4 regions of the Sorangium sp. So ce124 genome follow, and region 4 is predicted to be linked to each of the others. Evidence: riboswitches for the same ligand, from Rfam matches in the RefSeq annotation. Region 4 holds a riboswitch; each other region holds the start of a gene.

Region 1 (4,193 bases), 5.6 Mb from region 4:
TGCGGTCGGGCGCCGCCTCCACGGTCGCCTTGGCGATGCGCGTCGCGGGGCGCGATCGCAGGTAGTAGGTCGTCTTGAGCCCCTTCTTCCATGCGTGGAAGTACATGCTCGAGAGCTGACCGATGGTGGGGTTCTCGACGAAGAGGTTCAGCGACTGGCTCTGATCGATGAAGGCGCCGCGATCCGCGGCCATGTCGATGAGCGAGCGCATCGGGATCTCCCACGCGGTCCGGTACACGGCGCGCAGCTGCTCGGGCAGCTCGTCCATGCCCTGGACCGAGCCCTCCGCGAGCTTGAGCCGGGTGCGCGCAGCGTCGTTCCACGCGCCGAGCCGCTTGAGCTCCGCGACCAGGTAGCGGTTCATCTGCAGGAAGTCCCCAGAGAGCGTCTCGCGCTTGAAGAGGTTGGACACCTGCGGCTCGATGCACTCGTAGCAGCCCGCGATCGACGCGATGGTGGCCGTCGGCGCGATGGCGACGAGCAGCGAGTTCCTGAGCCCCTCGGCCTGGACGCGCGCGCGGAGCGCCTCCCAGCGGGCCGTGTCCTCCGGGACGACGTTCCACGCGTCGAACTGGAGCTCTCCGCGCGCGGCGCGCGTCTCGTCGAACGCCGGGTGTCGCCCCTTCTCCGCCGCGAGGTCCGCGGACGTCGAGAGCGCGTGGTAATACACCTCCTCCGAGATCCGCCTGGAGAGCTCCCGCGCGGCCGGGGCGTCGAAGGGCAGGCGCATCTGGAAGAACACGTCCTGCAGGCCCATGAGCCCGAGCCCGACAGGCCGCCAGCGGAGGTTCGATCGCCTCGTCGAGGGGATGGGGTAGTAGTTGAGGTCGATGACGCGGTCGAGCTGGCGGACCGCGGTCCGCACCGTGCGCGCGAGCTTCTCGAAGTCGAACGCGACCGCGCCGTCCGCCAGCGTGGTCGTGTGGCGAGCGAGGTTGATCGAGCCCAGGTTGCAGACGGCCGACTCCTCGTTCGAGGTCACCTCCAGGATCTCGGTGCAGAGGTTCGAGAGGTGCACAATCCGGCCCGGCAGCGCCGTCTGGTTGCAGGCGCGGTTCGACTTGTCCTTGAACGTCATCCAGCCGTTGCCGGTCTGCGCGAGCGTGCGCATCATCCGCGCGTAGAGCTCGCGGGCCTTCATCGTCTTCTTGGCGAGGCCCGCCCGCTCGGCCTCGACGTAGCGACGATCGAACTCCTCCCCGTAGAGATCGGGGAGATCGCGCACGTCCTTCGGGTCGAACAGGCTCCAGTCGCCGTCGGCCTCGACCCGCTTCATGAAGAGGTCCGGGACCCAGCTCGCGAGGTTCAGGTTGTGCGTGCGCGCGGCCTCATCGCCCGTGTTGTCGCGCAGCGAGAGGAACTCCTCGACGTCGGCGTGCCACGGCTCGAGGTAGACGCAGCACGCGCCCTTGCGCTTGCCGCCCTGGTTAACGGCCGCGACGGACGCGTCGAGCGTCTTGAGCCAAGGCACGATCCCGCTGGAGTGCCCGTTGGTGCTCTCGATGAGCGAGCCGCGCGAGCGCACCCGGTGGTAGGCGAGCCCGATGCCGCCCGAGAACTTCGAGAGCATCGCGACGTCGGTGTAGCGCTGGTAGATGGTCTCGAGGTGATCGTCCGGCGAGTCGAGCAGAAAGCAGCTCGAGAGCTGCTCGTGGCTCGTCCCGGCGTTGAACATCGTCGGTGAGCTCGGGAGGTAATCGAGCGACGAGAAGAGCCGGTAGAGCTCGACGGCCTGCGCCGCCGTCTCGGAGAGCGCGCACGCGATGCGCAGGAAGAACTGCTGCGGCGTCTCGATGACGAGGCGCGTCTCGGGGTGCTTGAGCAGGTAGCGGTCGTAGAGCGTCCGCAGGCCGAAGTACTCGAGCTCGTGGTCGCGCCCCGGCTCGATGGCGTCGTTCAGCTTGCGGGCGGTCTGCGCGACGAAGCCGTGGAGCCGATCGTTGATGAGGCCCAGCCGCCGCCCCACGGCGATCGACTGCGAGAAGGCGTGGATCTCCTGATTGCGGACCTCCTTGTCGATGTAGGTCGCGAGCAGGCGCGCCGCGAGCTTCGCGTACTGGGGCTCATCGGCGATGAGCGACGCCGCCGTCTGGATGGAGAGCTGATCGAGCTCGCGCGTCGTCGCGCCGTTGTAGAGGCCGCTGATGGTCTTTGTCGCGACGCGGAGCGCGTCGACGTCGGACAGGGCCGCGCAGGAGCGGCTCACCGCCCGGACGATCTTGTTGACGTCGACTGGCTCGCTCGAGCCGTTGCGCTTCTTCACGCGCATCGTCGTGTGCGGGTGCGTCTCCTCCGCGCCGGCGCTCGTCATGGCGGGCGCATGGGGCGCGTGGAGTGCGTGGGGCGCGCGCAACGGCGCCGCGCCGTTGCTCTTCACCAACGGTTCGTTCAGCATGGCATCCTCCTCGTCGTGCTCGTCCCGAGCGGTCACGGACCGCTCGCGTCGATGCCGCGAGAACGAGAAGGCCAGCCGATGCGCACGGGTGCGCCAGGCTCTTTGGAGGAGCCCTCGGACCGACCGCTCGCCCCCGCGGGCGAAAGGAAGACAACGCGGGAGGGGGTCGGAACCGGGACAAGCGCGAGAGTCTGCGCCAGCTCGGACCTACCCGCCTCCCACGAGGCTTCCAGGTCAAACCGGCGCGGGATGTCTCCCCAGCGCAGGATGTTGGCAGGTCTTCGGGCTCACGAGCGCTCCGGCTGTCGCCGGGTTCCTACGGTCCACCGCTTCCCAGCCCGAGGGCCAGTGCGCGTCGTGGAGGTCGTTCTCGCTTACCGCTGCGGGGCAGCCCCGGATTCGCACCGGGTTCCCTTTTGAGCCCCGGGCCGAAGCCCGAGGCACCAACATGGGCACTACATATGGTGGTGTAGTGAGCCGGTCAAGCGAGATGTTGTGGGGGAGCTCCTTTGCTCGGTTGCATGATTGCACGGTCGACGCTGGCGGTGCGCGCAGCGACGGGCCACAACCCGGGCGTATGCCGCTCAGCGAAGCGCGTCCGGCCGATCCGCTCGACGACCTCGTCGCGCTCCTGCGCGGCAAGCGGATCGTGGCGCTGACGGGCGCGGGGTGCAGCACCGAGTCCGGCATCCCGGATTATCGAGGTCCCGAGACGCGGCGCCGCGCGCGGAACCCGATCCAGGGGCGGGAGTTCTCCCGCTCGGCCGAGATCCGGCAGCGGTACTGGGCGCGCGCCGTGATCGGCTGGGAGCGGTTCTCCAGGGCCGAGCCGAACCCCGCCCACCGCGCCCTCGCGCAGCTCGAGCACGGCGGGCATCTCGACGGCCTCATCACGCAGAACGTCGACGGCCTCCACCAGGCCGCGGGCAGCCGCCGCGTCATCGAGCTGCACGGGACGCTCTCCGAGGTCGCTTGCCTCGCGTGCGGCGCGATGGAGCGGCGCGCCGCCCTCCAGGAGCGGCTCCTCGCGCAGAACCCCGGCTGGCTGCGCCTCGCGGCCGACCTCGCCCCCGACGGCGACGCCGACCTGCCCGCCGAGCACGTGGCGGGCTTCCGGGCGCCGCCGTGCCTCCGCTGCGAGGGGCCGCTCAAGCCGCGCGTCGTCTTCTTCGGCGAGAACGTGGCCCGGCCGATCGTCGACGCGGCCTTCGCGCTCGTGGACGCGGCGGACGCGCTCCTCGTCGTCGGCTCGTCGCTGGCGGTCTTCTCGGGCTACCGCTTCGTGCTGCGCGCCGCGCAGCGAGGCATGCCGATCGCCATGATCAACCTCGGCTCCGCGCGCGGCGAGGAGCTCGGCGCGCTCAAGATCGAGGCCCGGGCCGGCGAGGTGCTGCCGCGCCTCGCCGAGGCGCTCGGCGTCCGCGCGACCGCGGCGCCCTGGTGAGGCGCCGAGCGCCTCGGCGAGGCGCCGGCATCATCCGCGCCGGTACATCACATCGCTGCGGAGGACGTACTTGCTCCCGCGCGTCACGGGGGCGCCGCGGTGGAGCCGGCGGTGCTCGAACAGGAGCGCCATCCCGCGCCGCGGGGCGATGCTCCGACCGCCCCAGAAATCGGTCGTGCCGCCCTCGAAGTCGTCGTTCAGGTAGATCATCGCGGTGAACAGGCTCCGCTCGCCGTCGGATCGCACGAACGACCCGTCGCCGTGCCAGTTGAAATACTCGCCCTCGGTGTACCGATAGTAGCGGAAGCGCTCGTTCAGCCCGACGGCGCGGTGGAGGCCGAAGCTCGGTGGCAT
Region 2 (4,193 bases), 980 kb from region 4:
GGAGCTGAGGCGCTCGGTCACGATGCCGACGTAGGTGTCCGGCACGTCCACGACCACGAGCTCGAGCGGCTCCATCACCTCGCCGTCGATCTCGCGCGTCACCACCTCGGGGTTCGAGAGCTGCATCTCGTACCCCTCGCGCCGCATCGTCTCCACGAGGATCGCGAGCTGGAGCTCGCCGCGGCCGAGCACCACGAACGTGTCGGGCACCTCCGTCGGCTCCACCCGGATCGCGAGGTTCTTCATCGCCTCGCGCTCGAGCCGCTCCTTCAGGTGACGGCTCGTCAGGTACTTCGACTGCTTGCACTTGCCGGCGAAGGTCGACGTGTTGACGCCGATCTTCATCTTGATCGTCGGCTCCTCGACGACGATCCGCGGCAGCGCCTCGGGGTGCGCCGGATCCGTGATCGTGTCGCCGATCGTGACCGCGTCGATCCCGGCGATCGCGATCACCTCGCCCGCGACGGCGCTCTCGACCGCGACGCGCTTCAGCCCCTCGTAGGCGTAGAGCATCTTCACGTAGCCGCGCGACTGCCCGCCCTCGCCGAGGAGCGCGACGTCGGCGCCGGACCGGGCGGTGCCGCGGACCACGCGGCCGACCGCGAGCCGGCCCACGTACTCGTCGTGCGTCGTGTTGCAGACGATGACCTGGAGCGGACCGTCGGGGTCGCCCGAGGGGCCGGGGACCCGCTCGAGGATGGTCTCGAAGAGCGGCTCGAGGTCCTTCGCCTCGTGCTCGAGCTCGCGCTTCGCCTGGCCGAACTTCGCGATCGCGTAGAGCGTCGAGAAGTCCATCTGCGCGTCGCTCGCCTCGAGGTCGCAGAAGAGGTCGAACACCTCGGAGAGCACCTCGTGGGCGCGCGCGTCGCTCCGGTCGATCTTGTTGATGACCACGATGACCGGGAAGCCGCGCTGGAGGCACTTCGAGAGCACGAAGCGCGTCTGCGGCAGCGGGCCCTCGGCGGCGTCGACGAGGAGGAGCGCCCCGTCGGCCATCATGAGCGTGCGCTCGACCTCGCCGCCGAAGTCGGAGTGGCCGGGCGTGTCGACGATGTTGATCTTGACCCCGCGGTACCGGATGCTCGTGTTCTTCGCGAGGATGGTGATGCCGCGCTCCCGCTCGAGGTCGTTCGAGTCCATGACCCGCTCGGCCACGACCTCGTTCTCTCGGAAGGCGCCCGACTGGCGGAGCATGTGATCGACGAGGGTCGTCTTCCCGTGGTCGACGTGGGCGACGATGGCGATATTGCGGAGATCGTTACGGGGCATATACGGCGGCGGCCGTGTAGCACGCGACCCACGGAGGAGCGAGCCCATCCTCGCTAGAGCCCGAACGTTCGGCCTGCACGGCAGCGGCGCGGCAGCCGCGCAGGGAGGCGCTCGGATGGAGAGCGCGAGGCGCGCGCGTGGCGCGGGCGAGCCCGCGCCGGGCGGGCGAGGGGAGCGGTAGCGATTGACAGCCGAAGGCGCGCGGCCATAGGGTGCGCGCCGCGCTGGTGCCCGGGCGTTCGCCTGGGCCGAAGAGGGAACCCGGTGAAATTCCGGGGCTGCCCCGCAGCGGTAAGCGAGAACGACCTCCACCCCAAGCACTGGCCCGACGAGGGCTGGGAAGCGGTGGACAGTAGGGAGCCGGCCAGGCCGGAGCGCTCGCGAGCCCGAAGACCTGCCAGCGCCCGGCGGCGGGAGACATCCGGCGCCGGTTCGACCTGGGAGCCTCGAGGGAGGCGGTGAGGTCCGAGCCGGTGCAGCTTTGCCTCTGCCACGTCCCGGATACCGAACCGCCCCCGCGTCGCCTTCCGGTCGCCCGCGGGGGCGAGAGGTCGGTCCAGCGCACCGTGCGATGGCCAGCCATTTCGTCCTCGCGGAGCTCGACGCGAGCGGCCCGAAGCCGCTCCGCGCGATTGCGGCGAAGGAGGACACGAATGCTGCGCGAGACGGTCACGACGAGCCACGGGCACCGCCATCCATTTCATCTGCTCGCCGCGTTATCCATGGTGCTGGCCGCCGCGCGGCCCGCGCGCGCCGAGGGCGACACCCCCGAGGCGCCCGCTGCTCCGCCGGAGGCCGCCGCTGCAGAGCCCTCCGGTGAGGGCACGCCCGCGGGCGACGCCGCGATCGAGGTCACGATCCAGGCGGAGAAGCCGGGCAGCGAGGCCGCGTCGCGCGTCTCCGTCGGACACCGGGAGCTCGAGCTCAGGCCGAGGCTCCGGCCGGGCGACATCCTCGAGTCGGTCCCCGGGCTCTTCGCCGTGCAGCACGCGGGCGGCGGCAAGGCGAACCAGTACTTCCTCCGCGGGTTCGACGCGGACCACGGGACCGACGTCGCCTTCTTCGTCGACGGCGTGCCCGTCAACATGGTCAGCCATGGCCACGGGCACGGCTTCACCGATCTCTACTTCATGATCCCGGAGCTCGTGACAGGGCTCGACGGCTACAAGGGGCCTTATTACGCCAGCATCGGCGACTTCGGGACGGCGGGCGCCGTCAACCTGCGCTTCGCCGAGAAGCTCGAGGAGAGCTACGCGCAGGTCAGCCTGGGGCAGTACGGTATCCAGCGCGGCCTCGTCATCGCCTCGCCGGATCTCGGCGACGCGTGGCGCGCTGTGGCCGCGGCGGAGATCTACCGGAACGACGGGCCGTTCCTGAGCCCGGAGCGGCTCAAGCGCTTCAACGTGTACCTGCGGGCCACGCACGATCTCGGTGACACGGGGAAGGTCCAGATGACATGGATGTCGTATGGATCGACCTGGCACGGCTCCGGCCAGATCCCCGCGCGCGCCGTTTGCGGCGAGGGCGAGCAGGGCGGGCTGAACCCGCCGCCGTCGGCGTTCGGACAGCCGTGCATCGACCATTTCGGCGCCGTGGATCCGACCGAGGGCGGGGCGACCGAGCGGCACATGGCGTCCCTCGCCTACTCGACGGCGTGGCGGGACGCCGATCTGAGCGCGCTGGCCTACCTCGTCCGCTACCGCTTCACGCTGTACTCGAACTTCACGTTCTTCAGCGAGGACGCCGTCCACGGCGACCAGATCGAGCAGAACGACGACCGCACCGTCGGGGGCGCCGATCTCCGGTTCCGCAGGCAATACGAGATCGGCGGGGCGAGGTTCACGACCTCGCTCGGCGCGCAGATCCGCGCGGACGCGATCGACAAGTCCCTCCACCACGACGAGGCGCGCGAGCGGCTCGAGGAGAAGAGCAGGACCCACGTCGACGAGAGCCAGATCGGCGTCTACATCGAGCAGGACGCCCGGCTCCGGCGCTGGCTCCGCGTCGTGCTCGGGGCGCGCGGGCAGTGGATCGACGTCAACGTGGACGACCCGGGCGAGGACCTCGAGGCGACGGGGAACAGATCGAGCGGCACCCGGGGGCAGATGCAGCTGCTCCCGAAGCTCACGGCGATCGTGTCGCCCGTCGAGGGGCTCGATCTCTTCGCCCACTTCGGGCGGGGCTTCCACTCGAACGACGCGCAGGGCGCGGTGCTGGGCGAGGGGGCGGCGACGCTGATCACGCCCGCGACGGGCTACGAGGTCGGCGTGCGGGTCGCGCCCTTGCGCGGGCTGTCGCTGAGCGGGGCCGGGTTCCTCCTCGACGTGGACTCGGAGCTTGTGTGGAGCGGCGACGCGGGCGCGACCGAGCCGTCGGGGCAGACGCGGCGCTACGGGATCGAGATCGGCGGGCGCTACCGGCTCGGGAGCTGGCTCTTCGCGGACGTGGACGCGACCTTCACCCGCGCGCGCTTCCGCGAGAACGCCGGCAACGCGAGCGCGGTCGCCCTCGCGCCGACCCGGACGCTGACCGCGGGCGTCGGCGTCCGCCCGACGTTCGGCGCGTTCACGCCGTTCGCGGCGCTGCGGGTCAAGGCGATCGGCGCGCGGCCCGCGACCGAGGACGAGTCGCTCACCGCCGAGGGGTTCACGGTCGTCGACGCCAACGCCGGGCTGCGGTGGAAGCACGTCGAGGTGGCCGTGGACATCCAGAACCTCTTCGACACGACGTGGCGCGAGGTCCAGTTCGCGAGCGAGTCGCGGCTGCCGTACGAGCCGGCCGCGGTCACGGGGATCCACTACTCGCCGGGGTGGCCGTTCACGGCGATCGGGCGGGCGACGCTTTACTGGGAGTAGAAGCAGCGCCGCCTGAAGCGATGTCGACTCCGACGGCCCGCGCCGTCCCCGCCGCGCGCTCCACTCCAC
Region 3 (4,193 bases), 5.6 Mb from region 4:
CCCGCAGATCTCGGCGCTGGCCCGCACGCTGTAGAGGTAGTCGTCGTGCGTCCGCGGGATGAGCTTCGGTACGCCGGTGCTCCCGCCGGACAGCTGGAAGAAGGCGACGTCCCCCGCGGCGGGCTCCGGGAGCTCGACGGGCTCCCGGTCCAGGCTCGAGAGCGCCGTGTGCTCGCCCGGCTCGCCGGCCACGAGCACGTGCCGCAAGGTCCCGACGTCGCGCCGGATCTGGCTCGCCAGCTCCCGGTAATCGAACCCGCCGTCCCGGTCGGCGATGACGTACGCGACCGCCCCTGTGTGCTCGCAGAAGTACGCGATCTCGGCGCGCCGGTGCGCGGGCAGGGCCAGCACGGGGAGCGCCCCGAGCCGGAAGAGCGCGAAGCACACCTCGAAGAACTCCGCGATGTTCGGGAGCTGGACGACGACGCGATCCCCCGGCCGGAGCCCGAGGTGCAGGAGGCCCGCGGCGAGGCGATCGGCGCGCCGATCGAGCTCACCGTAGCTCACCCGGCGATCGCCGCCGACGAGCGCGACCCGATCCGGGTGCCGCGCGGCCCGCTCGCGGAGCAGGCGCCCGAAGGTCTCGCCGCGCCAGTAGCCGGCGCGCCGGTAGAGATCGGCCATCTCGGCCGGCCACGGAGTCCAGCCGTCGAGCGCCTGCGTTCGCGCCTGCGCGGGCGCCTGCCGGCTTTCCTCCGGAGAGCTCATGCCCTCTCCGGCGCCTTGTCGAGGCCGAGCGCGTTCAGCATCGTCCCGAGCTTGGCGGTGGTCTCGGCGAGCTCGTGCTCGCCGTTCGAGCCGATGACGATCCCGGCCCCGGCATAGAGGCGGAGCGCCCGGCCGGCGACGTCGGCGCAGCGGATGACGACCGCCCACTCGCCGTCGCCGCTGGCGTCGGACCAGCCCACGAGCCCCGTGAAGAACCCGCGATCGAACCGCTCGATCGCCTCGATGGCGTCGCGGGCGCGGTCCGTGGGGTATCCGCACACCGCGGGGGTCGGGTGCAGCGCTGTGGCCAGCTTCATCGAGGAGATCGAGAGATCGCGCAGCTCCCCGGTGAGCCGGCTCGACAGGTGCCACAGCGTCGGGGTCTGCGTGAGCGAAGGCTCGTCGGGGACGCTGAGGCGCCGGCAGAACGGCCGGAGCGCGGCGGCCACGGCGTCGACGACGATGGCGTGCTCGTGCCGGTCTTTCTCGGACGCGAGCAGGGCGATCGCCCGCCGGCGGTCCTCGTCGGGGTCCGGGCTGCGGACCGCGGAGCCGGCGAGCGGATTGGCGATCACCCGGAGCCCGGAGCGCGACAGGAGCAGCTCCGGGCTCGCGCCGAGGAGCGTCCGCGCGCGCGACATCGCGACGCCGCGCTCCGCGCCGGAGAGCCCCGCGGTCGGATCCGAGAGGTTGGCGGCGAAGGTGTAGCCGTTCCGGTTCTGCTGCGAGAGGCGCTGGAGGACGAGGCGGAGATCGACAGGCTCTCGCACGACCATCTCCAGCATCCTGGAGAGGACCACCTTGCTCAGCACCTCGGACCGCATCAGGCCCACCGCCGTCTCGACGCCGCGCACGTAGTCGCGGGGCTCCGGGACCTGGCGCAGCTCCTGGATGGCAATCGGCAGGTGCGCTCTCGGCGACTCCGACGTGTGGTTGAGCGGGCCTGCGCTCTGGATCGTCCGCGGCACGATGAGGTGAGCGGGCGACGTGCTGTTGAACGGCACCGCGCCGACCACCATGGGGAGGCCCTGGCCGGCGCCGGCCCTCGAGGCCGCCGCGAGCACCCTTGTCACGCGGTCCGCGAGGCGATCGCCCTGATCCGCGCCGTTCGGCTCGAGGATCATGTCGTGTACGCCCTGCGCGAGGAGGGTGCGTGTCGGCGACGCGAAGAAGAACGCCGACTCGGGGGTGTATTGCTTCAACAGCTGCCCTGCGTTCACCGCGGGCAGCGCGGCAGAGGCCGGCATCGAGATGGAACTCGTCACATTCAGCTCCGATGGGCGTCGAGAGCCACGTGGGCTCGGGTCATCGGGCGCTGGACGTCAGGTCTCGGGCCGCTTGATTCTGATAAAGAAAATCAGTTTCAAGTAACTCATGGCACGGCCGAGCAGGACTGTCAAGGGACTCCCGATTCTGTCTCGGGTGTGTGCCGCCGGTGGGGCCCGTGGACGGGGCGTTCCGGGGCTTCGCTTCTGCGTTGACATCCTGCGTGACGGGTGCGACGAGTCGCCCCGCCATCGGTGCTCGTCCGGCCATCGCCGGGCGAGCTGAAAAGGGAACCCGGTGAGAATCCGGGACTGCCCCCGCAGCGGTGAACGGGAACGACGATCACCAAGAAGCACTGGGCATGCACCAGAGCAGCCTGGGAAGCGGTGATCCGTAGGAGAGCGGCCGGCGACGGCCGCAGCGCCCGTGAGTCCGAAGACCTGCCGAAGGTGCGCGCGCCGGTGCGCTGGCGCGCGCTGACCTGAGCCTTCGAGGGGAAGGCGCGCAGGCCCTCGACCACCTCGCTCGCGCGCGGTGCCGTGGCCCGTCACGCAGCCCCCTCGCTTCGGCTCTCGGCTCACCCGGAGCAGCGCGGGGTCGACGCGGGCAGGCGGCGCGTGAATGGTTGATTCCTCTGATCGTCGGTCGCGTCGGCGCCGGAGCGCCGGCGCGGCGTGCTGGCTCGCGCTCGCGGTCGGCAGCGCCGTGGCAGCCTCGCATGCCGCCCGGGCCGACGATCGGCGCAGGCCGGCGGGCGAGCAGGGGGGCGATCGCGCCGTCGCTCCGCCGGAGACAGCCCCGCTGGAGGTGCGCGTCGAGGGGGATCGCCTGCGCGCGCCCGCGCCGCCCAAGGACAGGTCCGTCGCGGGGTCGGTGCTGAGCCGCGATCGCCTCACCGGCGCGGGGCTCGGGGCGGCGGACGTGCTCCGCACGCAGCCGGGCGTCCGCGTGGAGGAGTCGGGCGGCTTCGGCGGGCCGGCGACCGCGGCCCTCCGGGGAGCGACCGCCACGCAGACGCCTGTGTACCTCGCCGGCGTCCGCCTGAACGACGACGTCGTGGGGACGGCGGATCTCTCGCTCGTGCCCCTCTGGCTCATCGAGCGCGTCGAGATCTACCGCGGCAACGCCCCCATCGAGGCCGACCGCCTCGGCCCCGGCGGCGCGATCTTCTTCGAGCCGCGGCGGCCTTCCCGGACGACGGCCGGCGTGGGGGCGACGGCGGGCTCGCTCGGCGCGCGGCGCGGGTGGGCGTTCGCCGGCGCCAGCGCGGGGCCGGTGAGCTCGATCGTCGGGGTGAGCGCCGAGGCCGCGGAGAACCGCTACACGTTCGTGGACGATCGCGGGACGCTCTTCGACGAGAGCGACGACACCCTGGAGCGCCGGCAGAACGCCGACGTGCGCACGATCGACGCGTGGGCGCTCGCGCGCGTCGAGCTCGGGGGCGGCGCGATCGTCGACGTGATCGCGAACGGCACCGATCGCGAGCAGGGGATGCCGAGGCTCGCGCTCCTGCCGTCCCGGAGAGCGCGGGGGGAGTCGCGGCGCGCGCTGACGTCCGTCGTGGCGCGGGTGCCGTTCGGCGGCGAGGCGCAGCACGCGATCGAGGCGCGCACCTCGTTCATCGAGGCGCGCTCGGAGGTCCACGACCCCCTCTTCGAGCTCGCGCTGCTCACGCCGGAGCTCCGCCTCGCCGGCCGCCGCCTGGAGCAGACGCTCGGGGCGACGCTCTCCTTCGTCGACCGGCTCCGGGTGCGGCCCGTGCTCTCGGTCGCGCGCGAGGGCATCTCGCGCGCGCCGGACGACGTCCCGCTCGCGCGGGCGCGGCGCTCGTTCGCGCGCGGCGCTGTCAGCGCGGAGGTGCGCCTCGGCGAGGGGCTCGCGCTGCACGCCCTCGCGAGCGGGGAGTGCCACGCCACCGGCGCGGACCGGGAGCGCCCTTGCGACGTGCTCGTCCCGACCGGGCGGGTCGGCGTGGAGGCGGGGAGCGACCGGATCCGGCTCCTCGCGACCGTGGGCCGCTACGTCCGCGTCCCGACGCTCGGCGAGGTGTACGGCGTCTCCGGCGTCGTCCACGGCAACGTGGAGCTCGAGCCGGAGTCCGGCGCCACGATCGAGGCCGGGATCCGGGCGCAGACGGGGCGCGGCGCCGTCGTGCGCGGCGCCTTCATCGACGCGTTCGCGTTCGGGAGCGCGGTCTCCGGGCTCGTCGCATACGAGAA
Region 4 (4,193 bases):
GCCTCGCGCGGCCCGCTCGCCGTCGCCGCCGCCAAGCGCGTCCTCCTGCGCGGCGAGAGCCTCGACCTCGCCGCCGCCAACGAGCTGGAAGCCCAGGCATTCGCGGCGCTCTTCGGCAGCGAAGATCAACAGCTCGGAATGAAAGCGTTCCTGGCGAAATCGCAGGCCACGTTCACGGGAAAGTGACGCCTCGGAAGGCGCGAACCGCGCGCTCGAGGGCAAAAAAATACCGCGCATCACGCTGGAGGGGGGCCCAGAATGACCGCGGCAGGGACACCGCGCCGGAGTCCTGAACGTCCGCCACGGTGCTAAGAAAAAAGACCGCATGCGCTCCGGGCTGGGGGGTCCGCGCCGGTGCGCATGCGGTAGTCAGATTGTGGCATCCGCATGCGCGTTGTCGATAACAAAGTGCAGCGCCTGCACGCCGGGCGAGCAGAGCGCTCCAGACGCGAAGGCAGCCAGGCGGGCGCGCGCCCCACACACACCAGCTCTGCAGGAATTCACGTTCGAGCCGGGCATACCCCTCCACTGGAGACAGCGCTCGGCGCAGCGTTCATTTCGCATTCCGAGACGAGCGAACACGAGATCCCCCATCTCTTCAATAAGAGACGCCACGACGCGGCGGGCCGCACACCTGCTCCCGAGTAAAGAGCCAGGACGAATAAAGCACACTACGGAAGGAACGCGCCGGCGCGTGTGTTCAAGCGCACGAGAGCCCCTGCGTGGGCGCAGGCCGCGATACGCGCAGCGCCCGCGCGGCGACAAAGTAAACAGGTTTTATCTAAGGAGGACATAATTCAGGACGTGCGCTCGACGACTCTTCGCCTGATGCGTCTGGGTCAATTTCTCGGCCTCGGCCATCGCATGACAGGGCCTGGATCGCTCGCCGGCGCGCCCATGCCTCCTTGATGAGGGCGGCGACGGGCGCGCGGCGCGCCTCGGCAGCGATGGCCGCGTGCACCGCTGCAGGCCCCGAGGGCGGGGTGTCCGCCAGCGCAGGCATCACCGCCGCACCGACGCCGCAGACGAGGGCGCTCGCGGCGGACCGCTGCGGGACGGAGCGCGCCAGGTGGAAGCGCGCCCCCCAGATCGATGCACCGGGTCGACGCACCCGGGTTCGCCCGGTCCGCGCACCCCGGTTCGCCCGGTTCGCGCACCCGGGGTGCTCGCCCGGCTGCGGGGTGCTCGCCCGGCTCGCGCGATCGTGTCGCCAGGACGCGCGGGCCGACGCGCGCAAGGCGGAGCCGACGCGCGCTCGACGATCAGCTCGTCTGACACGCGAGGCCCCGTGCAGCGTCCGCTGGGCACCTCCGCCGCGATCGGGGCGCGACGTCCTTGACGCCGGGCACGAAACGGGATTACCGAGCACCGGCCTGACAATCCATTCCTCGGGTGCCCTCCGGGGCATAACAGGGAAGCCGGTGCAAAACCGGCGCGGTCCCGCCACCGTGAGTGGGGAGCTGCCTCCGAAGACCACTGGGCCTCATTGAAAGAGGCCTGGGAAGGTGGACGCAGCGCTGGGAGCTCGATCAGCTCCCTGAACCCATGAGCCGGGAGACCTACCCGAGCCTCCCACGAGGTGCAGCTTGCGCACGTCTTCGTGGCGTTCGGGTGCGGACTTCACCCGGAGCGCCGAAATCGGTCTTCACGGCCGCGCTTTGTCGATAGCCGCCGTGTCCCTGGGGACGCTCCTCGCGCCCCGGCCCGCGGCCGCGATGCACCTCGCGGAAGGCGTCCTGCCGCTCGGCTGGTGCGCCGCCTGGAACGCGCTCGCCCTGCCCTTCGTCGCGATCGCCCTCCACCTGCTCCGGCGCCGCACCCAGCAGGACGCCTTCTACAAGCCGTTCGTCGGCCTCATCGCCGCCGCCGTCTTCGCGATCTCGTGCATGCCCGTGCCGGTGCCGACCGCCGGGACCTGCTCCCACCCGTGCGGCACAGGGCTCGCGGCGGTGCTCATCGGCCCCTGGATGACCGTCCTCGTCACCGTGGTGGCGCTCCTTATCCAGGCCCTCTTCCTCGCGCACGGCGGCCTCACCACGCTGGGCGCCGACGTCGCGTCGATGGGCATCGCGGGCGCCTTCACCGGCTACTTCGTCTTCCATCTCGCGCGGCGCTGCGGCGCGAACCTCTGGGTCGCGGGCTTCCTGGCGGGCGTGACGTCGGACTGGGCGACGTACGCCACCACGGCGCTCGCGCTCGCGCTCGGGCTATCGGGCGAGGGATCGGTGACCTCCATGTTCACGGGCGTCGCCCTCGCCTTCGTCCCCACCCAGCTGCCGCTCGGCCTGCTCGAGGGCGTCATGACCGCGGGGGCGCTCGCCTTCCTGCGCACCCGGCGGCCCGACATCCTGGACCGGCTCCAGGTCGTCCGGCTCGCCCCGGGGGCATCGTGACGCGGCGGCTCGGACAGCGCCCCATGTCAGCGCTGCTCGCGCGGCGCGCGTGCGTAGCCTGCGAGCGCGCGCTCCAGCTCGCCCCTGCCCTCTGGCTCGCCGCCTGCCGCAACGCTTCCTGGGACGGCGTCGACGAGGCCGTGGTCCGCCGCGTCGCCGAGGACGCAGGGCGCCACGAGACGGGGCCGCTGTTCGCGGGCCTCGAGGGCGACCTCCTGCTGTTCGCGTTCCTCTGGGCCGGGCTCCTCGCCGGCTTCGCCCTCGGCTATTTCTCGCGCGTGCTCTTCGTCGAGCGCGCGGACGCGCCCGCGGGCAAGGCCGGCGGCGAAGGCCTGCGTGCGGACTGATCCCCCCGCGCGGCTCCGCGACGTGGACGCCCGGCTCCGCCTCGGGGCCGCCGTGGCGGCGTGCTGCGTCGCCGCGGGCGCGCGTTCGCCCGTCACGCCGGCCGCGCTGCTCCTCCTCGCGTGCATGGCCCTCCGCCTCCAGGGCACGCCGGCGCGCGCGGTCCTCCGTGCCGCCGCGCCCGCCGCGTGGATCGGAGCGGTCGCGGCGGCGCTGGCGCTCGCGCTCACGCCGGGGGCGCCGCTCCTCCCCGGCGCGCCGTTCCCTGTCGACGCGATCACGGCCGAGGGGGCGCGCCGCGCCGTGGCCATCGGCGCGCGCGTCCTCGCGGCGGCCGCGGTGCTCCGGTGGCTCGCCGGCGCAGCCGCGCCCGCCGAGATCGAGGCGGCGCTCGCAGGGCTCGGCGTCCCCGCGGCCCTCGTCGAGCTGCTCGCGCTGACGCGGCGCTTCGCCGGCGTGCTCCAGCGCGCGGCCGACAGCGCGTGGAGCGCCGCCGCGCTCCGCGGCGGGTTCACACGCCCCGGCGCCGCCGCGCGCTCGGCCGGCGCCGTCGCGGGCGTCGTGGCGCTCCGGACGCTGGAGCGCTCCGAGAGCGCCGCGCTCGCGATGCAGCTCCGCGGCTACAAGGGGAAGCTCCCCGTGGCGGACCGAAGGGCGAGCGCGCCCGCCGCGAACCTCGCGTTCGCCGCCGCCGCCATCGCGGCCCTCGGGCTCAGCGTCGCCGCGGGAGAGGCCGGATGATCGCGATCGCGCTGCGCGCCCCCCGGATCGGCTACCGGCGCGGCGAGCCCGTGCTGCGCGACGTGCGCCTCGACGTCGCCGAGGGCGAGTCCGTGGCGGTGCTCGGCGGCAACGGCGCCGGCAAGACCGCGCTGCTCCGGACGCTCGTCGGGCTCCTCCCGGCGCCCGGCGGCGGCGTCGAGATCGCGGGCCGCCGCGTGGGCTCGCCCTCGGACGCCGTCGCCGCGGGCGCCGCGCTCGTGCTCCAGGACCCGGACGACCAGCTGCTCGGCGCGACGCTCCTCGACGACGTCCTGTTCGGCCCGAGGAACCTCGGCCTGCCCGCGCCCGAGGCGCGGCGCCGCGCCGAGGAGGCGCTCGCCGCCGTGCAGATCGCCCACCTCGCCGATCGGGCCATCGAGGCGCTGAGCTTCGGCGAGCGCAAGCGCGCGTGCATCGCCGGGATGCTGGCGATGCGGCCGCGGGTGCTGCTGCTCGACGAGCCGACCGCGGGGCTCGACCCGGAGGGCGAGCTCGCCCTGTGCCAGACGCTGCGCGCGCTCTCCGAGCAGCAGGGGACCACGCTGGTCACCGCGACGCACGCGGTGGATCTCGTGCCGCTCTTCGCAACGCGCGCCGTCCTGCTCGGCGACGGCCAGGTCCTCGCGGACGGGCCGCCGCGGGAGGTGTTCGCGCGGGGGGAGCTCCTCGCGCGGGCGCGGGTGCGGCGGCCGT

Evidence for each region. A riboswitch is a leader RNA that binds a small molecule or an ion and turns the genes downstream of it on or off. The one in region 4 is predicted to bind cobalamin.
Region 1: it holds a riboswitch for cobalamin, as region 4 does, so the genes downstream of both, WMF19_RS22265 (ribonucleoside-diphosphate reductase subunit alpha) here and WMF19_RS01430 (energy-coupling factor ABC transporter permease) in region 4, are expected to answer to the same signal.
Region 2: it holds a riboswitch for cobalamin, as region 4 does, so the genes downstream of both, WMF19_RS04975 (TonB-dependent receptor) here and WMF19_RS01430 (energy-coupling factor ABC transporter permease) in region 4, are expected to answer to the same signal.
Region 3: it holds a riboswitch for cobalamin, as region 4 does, so the genes downstream of both, WMF19_RS22280 (TonB-dependent receptor domain-containing protein) here and WMF19_RS01430 (energy-coupling factor ABC transporter permease) in region 4, are expected to answer to the same signal.

The regions. Positions count from the first base shown of each region.
Region 1 is NZ_CP150312.1:5,948,326-5,952,518, reverse strand. Features, by position in the region: gene WMF19_RS22265 (ribonucleoside-diphosphate reductase subunit alpha) at 1-2,395, opposite strand, end outside; cobalamin riboswitch at 2,651-2,858, opposite strand; gene WMF19_RS22260 (NAD-dependent protein deacetylase) at 2,973-3,839, shown strand; gene WMF19_RS22255 (prolyl hydroxylase family protein) at 3,870-4,193, opposite strand, start outside.
Region 2 is NZ_CP150312.1:1,348,419-1,352,611, forward strand. Features, by position in the region: gene typA (translational GTPase TypA) at 1-1,317, opposite strand, end outside; cobalamin riboswitch at 1,478-1,685, shown strand; gene WMF19_RS04975 (TonB-dependent receptor) at 1,923-4,124, shown strand.
Region 3 is NZ_CP150312.1:5,955,394-5,959,586, reverse strand. Features, by position in the region: gene WMF19_RS22290 ((2,3-dihydroxybenzoyl)adenylate synthase) at 1-708, opposite strand, end outside; gene dhbC (isochorismate synthase DhbC) at 705-1,955, opposite strand; cobalamin riboswitch at 2,210-2,436, shown strand; gene WMF19_RS22280 (TonB-dependent receptor domain-containing protein) at 2,680-4,193, shown strand, end outside.
Region 4 is NZ_CP150312.1:366,546-370,738, reverse strand. Features, by position in the region: gene WMF19_RS01435 (enoyl-CoA hydratase/isomerase family protein) at 1-186, shown strand, start outside; cobalamin riboswitch at 1,374-1,581, shown strand; gene WMF19_RS01430 (energy-coupling factor ABC transporter permease) at 1,680-2,393, shown strand; gene WMF19_RS01425 (hypothetical protein) at 2,417-2,740, shown strand; gene WMF19_RS01420 (CbiQ family ECF transporter T component) at 2,730-3,479, shown strand; gene WMF19_RS01415 (ATP-binding cassette domain-containing protein) at 3,476-4,193, shown strand, end outside.